3 regions of the Sphingobacterium sp. MYb388 genome follow, and region 1 is predicted to be linked to each of the others. Evidence: riboswitches for the same ligand, from Rfam matches in the RefSeq annotation. Region 1 holds a riboswitch; each other region holds the start of a gene.
What was found. A riboswitch is a leader RNA that binds a small molecule or an ion and turns the genes downstream of it on or off. The one in region 1 is predicted to bind S-adenosylmethionine.
Positions count from the first base shown of each region.

Region 1 (4,292 bases):
GTCTATAATCATCGATTTTTCGGCTTTTGTCACCTTGTGCTAATCCTTTTAGAACAGATAAGATCCTTTCCTTCATCTCAGCGGTCGCCTTATTAGTAAAAGTGACGGCCAATATTTCACGATAACTGTTTTCTTTTGAAAGTAATAAAGTCAGGTAATGGACAGTTAAGCTGAATGTTTTGCCTGAACCAGCTGAGGCTTTTAATATTTTTAATGGCGCTATCGATGACATGAATTCAATTTGATTTGGAAGGATGAAAATACGCTTATTAATTTGAATAGACAAAATTGCTAATGCGTACGGAACCTTTAGAAATAAGGCAAAATTACAAATTAATTCCCTATATAAATTTGTATCATCCAGATGGCATCTATGATTTGTTTCGTTGTAAGACTAAGACGGTGTGCATGAAATAATTTGGCCATAATGGTATATAATGACGCTTATTTGTCATCTTTCTTATTCTGTGGAAGTTGACTTCTATTTTTAGTTTTTAACTTCCAATAATCCTTTGTATCTTTGCGTCCCCTCTTGCATGTAGCACGGGGGATATGTTGAATACATAAATAACACAAAAACATGGCAACTAAAATCAGATTGCAAAGACATGGTAAAAAAGGACGTCCTTTTTACCACCTAGTAGTAGCAGATGCACGTGCTCCACGTGATGGTAAATTCATCGAACGTATTGGTTCTTACAACCCGAACACAAATCCAGCGACTATCGTTTTGGATTTTGACAAAGCTTTGGATTGGATGAATAATGGTGCACAACCTACTGACACAGCTCGTACTATCCTTTCGGATAAAGGTGTTTTATACAAAAAACACTTATTAGGCGGTGTTAAAAAAGGTGCATTTGATGAAGCAGCTGCTGAAGCTAAATTTGTAGCTTGGACTGAAGCTAATGATGCAAGAACTGCTGGTAAAAAAGACGGTTTAGCAACTACTAAAGCTGAAGCTAAGAAAATTGCATTAGCTGCTGAAGCTAAGAAAAAAGAAGAAAAAGCTGCTGCTATTGCCGCTAAAAATGCGCCAGTTGTAGAAGAAACTCCTGCTGAAGAAACTGAAGCTCCTGCTGCAGAAGAAACTGAAGGTTAATTTTTCTTTCATACAGTATCAAGAAAGCCGGTTCAATTTTGATCCGGCTTTTTTTTAAGAATGTAGTTGCTATACCTACGAAGTACTGTATTTATATATTTATATTTTTAAATTTGCACTTTCAAATTAGAACATGACCATAGAAGAAAGTTTTTACATCGGTTATATTAGCAAAACACGTGGATTAAAAGGTGAGCTTCAGCTTTTTTTTGAATTTGAAGATTATCAAGATTTAGACTTTGATGTTTTATTTGCTGAAGTGAATAAAAAATTAGTGCCTTACTTTGTCGACAATATCAAATACCAATCAAATAGTACAGCCTATTTAAATTTAGAAGACGTCGATCATATTGATAAAGCACAACCTTTAGTGCGTAAGAAAATATACCTTCCAAATGATAAAATGCCAGAGCGTGATCCTGATGATTTTAGATATACGGATTTAATTGGATACTTGGTGATTGATGAAGTTCATGGAGAATTAGGAGAGATTAAACATGTACAGGAAATGCCTCAGCAATTTATAGCAACAGTAGACTTTAATGGAAAAGAATTGATGTTCCCATTAAATGACGATCTTATGCTAGGAATTGATTCAGAGGATAAAGTTTTAGAGGTTGATTTACCAGATGGATTGGTTGAGCTATATAAGGAGATTTAAAGTCTTCACGATATACAGATTAATAAAAAGGAGTTACTGTAGTTATATGCAGTAACTCTTTTTTATTTAAAGAAATCCATTTTAATAAACGTTTTATTGGGGCATTTTTTTAGGCATGACCTTAATATTATTTTGATTATAAATTTCTATTGCCGATATTAGCCGATGCTTATAGAGAAAGGCCGAGGGAATAGACCCAATGAAGCCTTAGCAACCTGTTATTTTATAAGGTGCTACATTCTACCCCAACTCAGAGCTGGGAAAGATAAGTTGAAACAAGTCCACTTGTGCATTTCGATGTAAGCCAACCAAAATCACTTTAAAAAATATTAATGAAAATCGTTGATCATATCAGTAATGCCAAAGGAAAAACTTTGTTTTCTTTTGAACTGTTGCCACCAGCTAAGGGGCAAGGTATCCAAAGTATTTTTAAAACAATGGATGCACTTATGGAATTCAAGCCTCCCTTTATCGATGTGACTTATCATAGAGAAGACTACATGTATAAGAAGCACGAGAGCGGTTTATTAGAACGTGTGGCTTATCGTAAACGTCCAGGGACTGTTGCAATTTGTGCCGCTATTATGAATAAGTATAAAGTGGATGCTGTACCACATCTTATCTGTGGTGGTTTCACAAAAGAGGAAACTGAAAATGCTTTGATAGATTTGAACTTCTTGGGTATTGACAATGTGCTCGTATTGAGAGGTGATGCAAGAAAAGGCGATCCTGATTTCATACCAACAGAAGGTGGTCATGCATTTGCAACAGATCTTTTACAGCAGGTTGCCGATATGAACCAAGGACAGTACTTACATGAGGATATTGCGATTTCAGAAAAGACCAACTTTTGTATTGGCGTTGCAGGATATCCTGAAAAACACTTCGAAGCGCCAAATTTTAATACCGATTTTAAATGGTTAAAAAAGAAGGTTGAGATGGGGGCTGAGTTTATTGTTACACAAATGTTCTTTAATGTTGAAAAATATAAAGAGTTTGTCAATAAGTGCAGGGAAAATGATATTCATATTCCAATTATACCAGGTTTAAAACCATTGACAACAAAAAAACAACTGATTACGCTTCCGAAAATTTTTCATTTGGATATTCCAGAGGAATTGAGTGAAGCAGTATCCGGATGTAAAAATAATGCAGACGTGAGACAAGTCGGAGAAGAGTGGTTGGTACAACAATGTAAAGAATTAATTGACTTTGGTGCGCCAGTTTTACATTTTTATACCATGAGTAATCCTGGACCGACTAAAAGTATTGTAGAAAAGTTATTCTAAGACTTATATCGTATAAAAAAGCCTGCTATCACATTATAGCAGGCTTTTTTATGCGTTTCGATTTTTGTTAAAAAAAGTTAATCACCCTCAAATGAAATCTCTTTTTATTATATTTAATTGAAAATTAATTTGATTTATCAAATAATCAATTAAACCTGAATCATTCATGGATTATAAGAAAGTAAACAACGTGTTAGGTTGGCTATGTGCCATCATAGCAACATCCGTTTTCATTATCACAGCAGAGCGAACAACAAGTTGGTGGGATACTGGTGAATTTATTGCATCAGCATATAAACTTCAGATTGTTCATCAGCCTGGAGCACCTTTGTTTCTAATGTTGCAGAATATATTTTCAAATTTTGCTTTAGGAAATTTAGCTCAGATTGCATTTTGGATGAATGTGGGTTCTGCTATATGCAGTGGTTTGACAGTTATGTTTTTGTTTTGGACCATAACAGCATTAGCAAGAAAAATTATCCAATCTGATCATCAATCCAATGATAAAAATCATCTGATTAAAATAATGGGAGCAGGCATGGTGGGAGCTTTAGCTTACAGTTTCTCCGATACATTCTGGTATTCAGCAGTAGAATCTGAAGTTTATGCGATGTCATCCTTATGTACAGCAGTCGTATTCTGGGCAATTCTAAAATGGGAAGCCCGTGCAAATAAACCGCATGCAGATCGTTGGCTTATTGTCATCGCTTATATTATTGGACTTTCAATAGGAGTTCATTTATTGAATCTATTAGTTATTCCAGCGATAGCACTTATTATTTATTTTAAGAAAACTGATCGTACAACGTTTTGGGGAATTAGTAAAGCATTGTTTATTGGACTAGGAATATTGGCCATTATTCTGTGGGGAATAATCCAGTACCTTATTAAATTTGCTGCCAAGTTTGATTTGTTTTTTGTCAATACACTTGGATTAGGATTTGGCTCGGGCATATTCGTTTTTATCATAATGATCTTATCGGCATTAGTTTATGGCATATATTACTCCATAAGAAAAGGAAAAGTTATTTTGAATACAGCGATTTTGGCAACTTGTTTTATTTTATTAGGATATAGCTCTTTCACTATGGTATTGCTAAGGGCTAATGCTAACCCTTCCTTAAATAATAATGATCCTGAAAACGTATTTTCTTTCTTGGGTTATTTAAGTAGAGAACAGTATGAATCAGAGCCACTCATAAAAGGGCAATATTTTGATGCAAATCCCATAGGTATCAAT
Region 1 covers NZ_JBBGYV010000003.1:624,269-628,560, forward strand. Annotated here, with positions in the region: gene WH188_RS13035 (UvrD-helicase domain-containing protein) at 1-232, opposite strand, end outside; gene WH188_RS13040 (30S ribosomal protein S16) at 581-1,102, shown strand; gene rimM (ribosome maturation factor RimM) at 1,236-1,763, shown strand; SAM riboswitch class I at 1,930-2,035, shown strand; gene metF (methylenetetrahydrofolate reductase [NAD(P)H]) at 2,096-3,052, shown strand; gene WH188_RS13055 (protein O-mannosyl-transferase family) at 3,219-4,292, shown strand, end outside.

Region 2 (4,292 bases), on a different contig from region 1:
CGGGATATCCAGCGTATGCGGCAGCAGTACGGTTAAGTGGAGCCACGGCAATTACCTATGATTTATCTGAAGAAACAGATTGGTTACCTGATCTTAAAAAACTTTCTGAAAACGATTTATCAAAAGTAAAATTAATGTGGATCAACTACCCTCATATGCCAACTGGTTCGAGTGCAAACGAAGGATTTTATCTTGAATTGATTGCTTTTGCAGAGGCAAACCATATTTTAATCTGCCACGACAATCCTTATAGTTTTATCTTGACAGACAGCCCTAAAAGCATTATGTCTATTGAAGGTGCAAAGGATGTTGCCTTGGAACTTAATTCATTAAGCAAATCCTCCAATATGGCCGGATGGCGAATCGGTATGTTAGTGGGCGCAGAGGCACGGATCAATGAAGTATTACGTTTTAAAAGCAACATGGATTCGGGAATGTTCTTACCAGCTCAATTAGCAGCGGCCAAGGCATTGCAGTTGGATCAAACATGGTATCAAGATTTAAATGCAATCTATCACGAAAGAAGGCAGTTGGTTTTCGAAATCATGAACCTGTTGGGCTGTACATATAAAAAGAATCAGGTCGGTTTATTTGTGTGGGCCAAAATTCCAGATAATTACGAATCAGGCTACACGTTAAGTGATGAGGTGTTAGATCTATCACGTGTCTTTATTACTCCCGGAGGTATATTCGGAAGTGCTGGAAACACCTATATTAGAATAAGTTTATGTGCCTCAGTTGAAGTATTAAAAGAAGCAATTGCTAGAATAGAACAAGCAAAACAAACGAATTAAGATTGAAATAACATGATGAATATAGCCATTATTGGCGTCGGTTTAATTGGTGGCTCCGTCGCCATGAAACTAAAAGAAAAAAAATTCTGTGATCAGGTTTTTGGTGTTGACAAAAGTGATGCTAATCTAACAAAAGCATTGCAAATAGGCTTCATTGATCAAAAGGCAACATTAGAGGAAGCTTTAGAAAAATGTAAAGTGATCATTCTCACAGCTCCAGTTGATGCGATAATCACATTAGCGCCCAAATTATTGGATCTCGTAAAAGATCAAGTCATCATTGACATGGGCTCTACCAAACTAAATATTTTACAGTTAATCTCGGAACACCCTAATCGTGGCCGCTATGTTGCCGCCCATCCAATGGCTGGTACCGAATATTCAGGCCCCGAAGCAGCATTACCAAATTTGTTTAAAGATAAAATGATGGTTTACGTTGAGGCATTTAAATCTGATGAAGATGCATTCGAATTAACAGATTCCATTACCGAACAACTGGAAATGCGGACGTCATTTATGACTGCAGAGGAGCATGATACACACACAGCCTATGTTTCCCATATTTCTCACCTGACTTCTTTTGCTCTAGCGTTAACTGTTTTAGAGAAAGAGAAATCGCAGGGTCGAATATTTGAATTGGCAGGATCTGGTTTTGAATCAACGGTACGCTTAGCAAAAAGCTCACCGGATATGTGGACACCTATTTTCAAACAGAACAGAGTTAATGTACTCGAAGTGTTAGAGGAAAACATCAAGCAGCTGCAGGCTTTAAAAGATGCCATCCAAGATGAAAATTACACTCAATTACACAAATTGATTAAAAAATCAAATAAGATTAAACGTATTATTAAATAAAACCCACTTGCTCCAACTGGCAAAGGCGAATTATTGTTTCATACAAAGTAATGAGAAGAAAGCATAGGAACTCGCAAGGTTCCTATTTTTTTTTTATTAAAAAAGATCACAGGATCATCGCTCTGCTGTTGTCTGTTTAACACCGTATGCTTCAGTTATATTGCTTTCAATTACTGATATGGATTTCATCCACGACGTATAAACATATCGGAATAAATAAATGCTGCCCCATCAACTACCAATACTTACATAATAGTGAGAGCTTACGATCAATTACGAGTAGAATTAGAAGTATTTTCTAAGAAATAGCATAAAATATTTTGGTTTGTAAAAAGCAAGGCATATATTTGCAACGTAGTTCAAATAGAAATACATCTAATCAACACCTCTTAATCAGGTCTTGATTTATAAAGAAGTGGCGAGAGACTGGCTCAATGACCCACTGGCAACCTTCAAAATACGTTTGAAAAGGTGCCAATTCCTGTCCAAAGTAATATTGCTTTGGAGGATATAAATGAAACGACAAATGATAATAACATTACAACAAAACAAGAAGGTAAATTCTAGCACCAACGTAACAGATACAAATATTCCATCAAAACAGATGCGAATGCTTTTGCACATGTTTACGTTTTCTTGTTAATCAATCTTTTTTAAAATTTATTGATTTCAAGTACATATCCATGTGCCCAATCTCACCCCTATTTTTTATTAACGAATCTTCAACTAATTAATTATAACTACAATGTCTACAAATAAAAATTTAAAATTCGAAACACTTCAAGTGCATGCTGGCCAAGTTGCCGATCCAACAACTGGAGCGCGTGCAGTACCTATATACCAAACCAGTTCATACGTATTTGAAAATGCAGAACATGGAGCGAACTTATTTGCATTAAAACAATTTGGAAACATCTATACACGTCTGATGAATCCAACAACAGATGTATTTGAGAAACGTATTGCTGCATTGGAAGGCGGTATCGCCGCTGTAGCAGTCGCTTCTGGACAGGCTGCGCAATTCATTGCATTAAATAATATCGTAGAAGCTGGTGAAAATTTTGTTTCCAGCAGTAATGTATACGGTGGTACATATAATCAATTTAAAGTAGCATTTAAAAGAATTGGTATTGAAGTACGTTTTACTAAAGAAACAACCGCCGAGGAGTTTGAATCACTAATCGATGAAAACACAAAAGCTTTATACTTAGAAACAATTGGAAACCCAAGTTACGATATTCCAGATTTTGATAAGATAGCAGCTGTTGCTAGAAAACATGATTTACCACTTATCGTAGACAATACTTTTGGAGCTGGTGGATATCTATTTAAACCTCTTGAACACGGAGCTTCTGTAGTTGTAGAGTCTGCAACAAAATGGATTGGTGGTCACGGTACAAGTATTGGTGGTGTCATCGTAGATGGTGGTACTTACAACTGGGGAAATGGTAAATTCAAACAGTTTTCTGAACCTTCAGAAGGATACCATGGATTAGTTTTTTCAGATGTTTTTGGCGTTAATGGCCCATTTGGAAACATTCAATTTGCAATCCGCGCACGTGTTGAAGGACTACGTGATTTTGGACCAGCTATTTCACCCTTCAATTCATTCCAATTGATCCAGGGCTTAGAAACATTATCGCTTCGTGTTCAGCGTCATGTAGACAACACATTAGAAATTGCGAAATGGTTAGAAGCCCATCCGCAAGTGGAAAAAGTGAATTATCCAGGGTTAAAAAGCTCTCCTAGCTTTGCAAATGCGCAAAAGTATTTAAAAAATGGATATGGTGCTGTTCTTTCATTTCAAATAAAAGGTGACGTGACAAAAGCCGATGCTTTTATCGATAGCTTAGAGCTAATAAGTCATCTCGCAAATGTGGGTGATACGAAGTCATTGATCATACACCCTGCGGCGACTACACATCAACAACTGAGTGAAGAAGCTCAAAAAGCTGCAGGTGTATTTGTAGGATTATTACGCCTATCTGTCGGTATCGAACATATTGACGATATCAAAGCAGATTTACAACAGGCCTTCGATAAAATTAAATAATTTCAGATAGCACTATTATATAAAAGCGTAAAAAAAACTATGAGTAAGAAATTAACGATTGGAATGTTTGGATTTGGGGTTGTAGGACAAGGATTGTACGACATTATCAAGACTAAAAACTTAAATTTAGAAATTAAAAAATTTGTCATCAAGAACGCTGACAAAAAAAGATCATTACCTGCTGAATTATTCACAACAGATGCTGAGGCTATTCTTGGTGACTCTGAAATCAATACCGTAGTAGAATTGATCGATGATGCTGATGCAGCTTACGCACTGACTGTTCGTGCATTAAAATCTGGAAAAAACGTTGTTTCTGCAAATAAGAAAATGATTGCCACGCATTTAGAAGAATTAGCGGCAATACAACAAGAATACGGCACAAGTCTACTATATGAAGGTGCAGTATGCGGAAGTATTCCAATTATCCGCAATTTAGAAGAGTATTATGACAATGAATTATTACATGCCGTGACCGGTATTTTTAATGGCTCCTCTAATTTTATATTGTCTAAAGTCTTCAATGAAAATCAACCTTATGCAGATGCGTTAAAAGAAGCGCAGGACCTAGGTTTTGCTGAAACTGATCC
Region 2 covers NZ_JBBGYV010000004.1:408,688-412,979, forward strand. Annotated here, with positions in the region: gene WH188_RS15500 (pyridoxal phosphate-dependent aminotransferase) at 1-794, shown strand, start outside; gene WH188_RS15505 (prephenate dehydrogenase) at 807-1,649, shown strand; SAM riboswitch class I at 2,052-2,166, shown strand; gene WH188_RS15510 (O-acetylhomoserine aminocarboxypropyltransferase/cysteine synthase family protein) at 2,395-3,702, shown strand; gene WH188_RS15515 (homoserine dehydrogenase) at 3,742-4,292, shown strand, end outside.
Region 2: another riboswitch for S-adenosylmethionine. It lies ahead of WH188_RS15510 (O-acetylhomoserine aminocarboxypropyltransferase/cysteine synthase family protein); the one in region 1 lies ahead of metF (methylenetetrahydrofolate reductase [NAD(P)H]).

Region 3 (4,292 bases), on a different contig from region 1:
GCGTATGAAGACCAACGTACGGTCATATCAGCAGGACGGTAAACATCACCATAAATAACTGGAGGTTTTACACAACGTGAACCATATGACTGAACCCATCCGTTTTTAGTGAAGGCATAACCTGCTAATTGCTCTCCGAAGTACTCAACCATGTCATTACGTTCGAATTCACCATGAACTAATACATCGATATCCAATTGCTCCTGAAGACGGATTGTTCTTTCTGTCTCTTCTGCGATTTCTTTATCGTATTGTTCTTGAGAAATTGCGCCTTTTTTCAAATCAGCTCTCCATTTACGAACATCTTTAGTTTGTGGGAATGAACCAATTGTCGTTGTTGGAAATGCTGGAAGATTAAATTTCGCTTGTTGTGCTTCTTTACGAGCTAAGAAAGTAGATGTACGTTTAGCATCATCATCAGTGATATTTGCTGTACGTTCTTTAACTTCAGGCTTGTGGATTAAAGAAGATGTACGACGGTCTTCCGCAGCAGCCTTATTGGCTTCGAAACGCTCAGCGGTTTTTGCATCTACTTCGCCTTCAGCTAAGATCGCTAAATCTTTTACCTCTGCTAATTTTTGCTTAGCAAATGCCAACCAATTTTTAACTTCTTTAGGCAATGACTCTTCATTATCTTCATTGTCTAAATCGAAAGGTACGTGTAATAATGAACTCGAAGGTCCTACTAATACACGGTCTTTGCCTAAAGCATCAACAGCTTTTTTGATTTGTGCTAAAGATTTTACGTAATCATTTTTCCAAATGTTGCGACCTTCAACTACACCCAAAGAAAGTGTTAATGAAGCCGGAACTTTGGCTAATATAGTGTCGAGTTGGTTTTCACCTCTTACTAAATCAACATGAACTGCGTAAACTGGTAAGTTTAGAGCTGTTTCTTCGTTGTCACGTAAAGCCTCGAAATAAGTCGTTACAATAATTTTGATGTCTTTAGCAGCAGCAGCTAATTTAGTAAATACACGAGTGTATAGAGCACGTGTTGCATCATCAATATCTAAAGCTAAAAATGGCTCATCAATTTGTACATATTTTGCACCAGCGGTAGCCAATTTAGTTAAGATTTCTTCATATACAGGAACCAACTTATCGATTAAATCGATACGGTTGAAACCAGATTCTTTTTCTTTACCTAATAATAAGTATGAGATCGGGCCAATTAACACAGGCTTCGTTTCAATACCTAAAGATTTTGCTTCATTATATTCATTTAAGAATTTCTCTGAAGTCAATTTGAATTCTTGATTTTTCACGAATTCAGGTACGATGTAATGGTAGTTGGTATCAAACCATTTTGTCATTTCCATTGCCGTTACGTCAACGCCATCTTGCTGGAAACCACGCGCCATTGCAAAGTAAAGGTCCAAATTGTATCCTTTATCTTCGTTATTTAAAAGTGATTGATATTGTGCAGGGATTGCACCTACAGTTAATGTCAAGTCTAAAACTTGGTCATAAAATGAAAAATCATTGGAAGGAATCAAATCGATGCCAGCATCTTTTTGAGTTTTCCAGTTGCCTTCACGGATTTTCAGTCCAGCCTGCAATAATTCTTGCGCGCTGATTTTTTTAGCCCAATATGCTTCATTGGCCTTTTTCAACTCGCGGAAGGCACCTACACGTGGGTAACCTAAGTTGTTCGTTAGTAACATAAATATAAAATTATTTTATTTGTTCAACCTTAACGAAGCAAGAAATTAGAAGGATTTTTTTATTCGAAATAAAAAACGATCAAAAATTCTTGAATCTATTTACTAAATTTTTTGATTGCTTTTAGAGAGGAGGGCACAAGATATATTTTGTGTCTAGCTTATCATTCCCACTTTTTGATGGGGTAGAATGTAGCACCTTGTCAATCGACAGGTTGCTAAGGCTTCATTGGGTCTATTCCCTCTGCCTTTCTCTATAAGCGCTGTAAATATCGGAATTAGTTTTATAAAAACAAATATTTTGTAACTTTTATATAAAAATGATAATAAACCAAGGTTTAAAATTGGAAATTAGCAGACAAACCAATTTGTTTTCCATTGTAAAATGGTATTGCCATCGTTAGGTAACTTGTTTTTTTTGATTGCAAGTGTTTATCAAATAATGGTAAGAGCCAGTATGCAATTTTTGTTCCCATAATACCAATACCAGCTCCCATGGCGACGTCAGAAAACCAATGTTTATGATTATACATTCTCAGGTAACCTGTTCCCGCCGCAATTGTATAGCCTGCAATACCATACCAAATGGATTGATCTTTATATTCTTGCCATAGAATTTCTGCACCGGTAAAAGGTACAGCAGTATGTCCTGAAGGAAAAGATTCTTGATCTGCGCGATCGGGTCTCCAAGTAGGTGTCGTTTTTTTTATGGTATATACTGCTGATAAGGTGATTGCATGGGCAATCGAACTTACCACTAAGCGTTGTTTTAAATTGTGCTTACTTGGTATTCCGAGTAAGTCAAGCCCAAAGACCGCTGCAGAAGGAATGAAAACACTAACATTATCAAGTTTAAAGGTTTTGGACGGATCATTATTAATTGAATTGTTTATTTGTTGATCCTTATGTTTGAGGTATGGGCTATTTAATGAGATTACTCCGTAAGTCATTAAAGCCGCAGGAACTATTAATTGCTTATAATTTATTGGCTTAGCATTGGTTTCAAAATCTTGATTATCATTTTGTAAAGTATCTTTTTGCGCATAAAGCGATGTAGAAGAGCAAAAGATTGAAAGGATTAAAAAAAATGGAATCGATAGTTTCATTGTTGCAAGATAAACAAAAAGAGATGTTTTTAACATCTCTTTATTATTCTAGTAATTGTGTATTAGCTAACCAATAATTTATAGCCTTTTCCATGTACATTGACAATTTCAACTTTGGGATCATCTCGTAGGTATTTTCTCAATTTGCTTAAGAAAACGTCCATACTCCGGCCTGTAAAGTAATTGTCATCATGCCAAATTTTTAAAAGGGCTTCTTCTCGAGTCAGTACATCATTCTTTTTTAGACAAAGTAGACGTAATAATTCCGCTTCTTTCGTTGATAGTTTTTGTTGCACACCTTTATGCGCAATTTGTTGACTTGTATAATCGAAGAAGTACTCTCCAATCTCAAATTTATCGCTTACAACCTGATCATCTTTCTCTCTTACAACACGCTTAAGCAATGCATTTATGCGAAGGAGTAATTCTTCCACTCGAAATGGTTTTGTGATATAATCATCGCCACCAAGTTCAAATGCTTCTGTTTTATCTTCCATCATACCTTTTGCAGTAGCAAATATGATGGGGGTTGTTGTATTTATTTTCCTGATTTCTCGGCCTACTGTAAAGCCATCTTTCTTGGGCATCATGACGTCTAAAATGCAAAGATCATAACTGCTCTTGCGAAATTGATTGACAGCTTCTTCACCATCTGTACATAAGGTGACATCAAATTTCCCTTTAAGCTCTAAATAATCTTTTAATAAATCTCCTAAGTTTGGATCGTCTTCTGCTAATAGTATCTTCTGCATATTCTTATGGTTTTGTTCGAATATTGATGATAATATACGAAATTAATATCGTTTTAAATTTAATTTTTTATGGGTAATAGAATGTCAAACTGCGTTCCCTTATCTTTATCGCTTTTTACTTGAATTTTACCATTCATTCTTTTAATAATATCATAAACATATGATAGTCCCAATCCAAAACCTTTTACGTTGTGGACATTTCCTGTAGGAATGCGATAAAATTGATCAAATATTTTTAATAAATGATCTTTTGCCATTCCAATCCCATTATCAATAATTGTAATTTGAATACTTTCTTTTGTATTTTTGGTTTTCACAATTATGTGTGGATTATCTTTACTGTATTTTATAGCATTATCTACCAAGTTGAAAAATACATTTGACAAATGAAGTTCATCTCCTACTACAATATCATTTTGTGCATCAAAGTGATGTTCAAATTTGCCACCTACTTTTTGTATTTGAAGTTGCATGCTGTCTAATACTGCTGAAAGCAGATCATTAATGTGAATAGGTGTTTTTTCTAACTTTAATGTTTCTTTTTCCAGACGGGCAATATCTAATACTCGTTCGATATGGTTACCTAATCTCACATTTTCATCATATATAATATTTGCAAGACGCTTTACTCTACGCTCATCAGATATGATCTCTGGATCTCGCAAGGATTCACTAGCTATCATAATTGTAGCAACAGGTGTTTTAAATTCGTGCGTCATATTGTTGATAAAATCAGTTTTCATCTCTGAAACTTTTTTCTGTTTGAATAT
Region 3 covers NZ_JBBGYV010000012.1:65,355-69,646, forward strand. Annotated here, with positions in the region: gene metE (5-methyltetrahydropteroyltriglutamate--homocysteine S-methyltransferase) at 1-1,667, opposite strand, end outside; SAM riboswitch class I at 1,823-1,927, opposite strand; gene WH188_RS24615 (phosphatase PAP2 family protein) at 2,003-2,770, opposite strand; gene WH188_RS24620 (response regulator transcription factor) at 2,833-3,522, opposite strand; gene WH188_RS24625 (sensor histidine kinase) at 3,582-4,292, opposite strand, start outside.
Region 3: another riboswitch for S-adenosylmethionine. It lies ahead of metE (5-methyltetrahydropteroyltriglutamate--homocysteine S-methyltransferase); the one in region 1 lies ahead of metF (methylenetetrahydrofolate reductase [NAD(P)H]).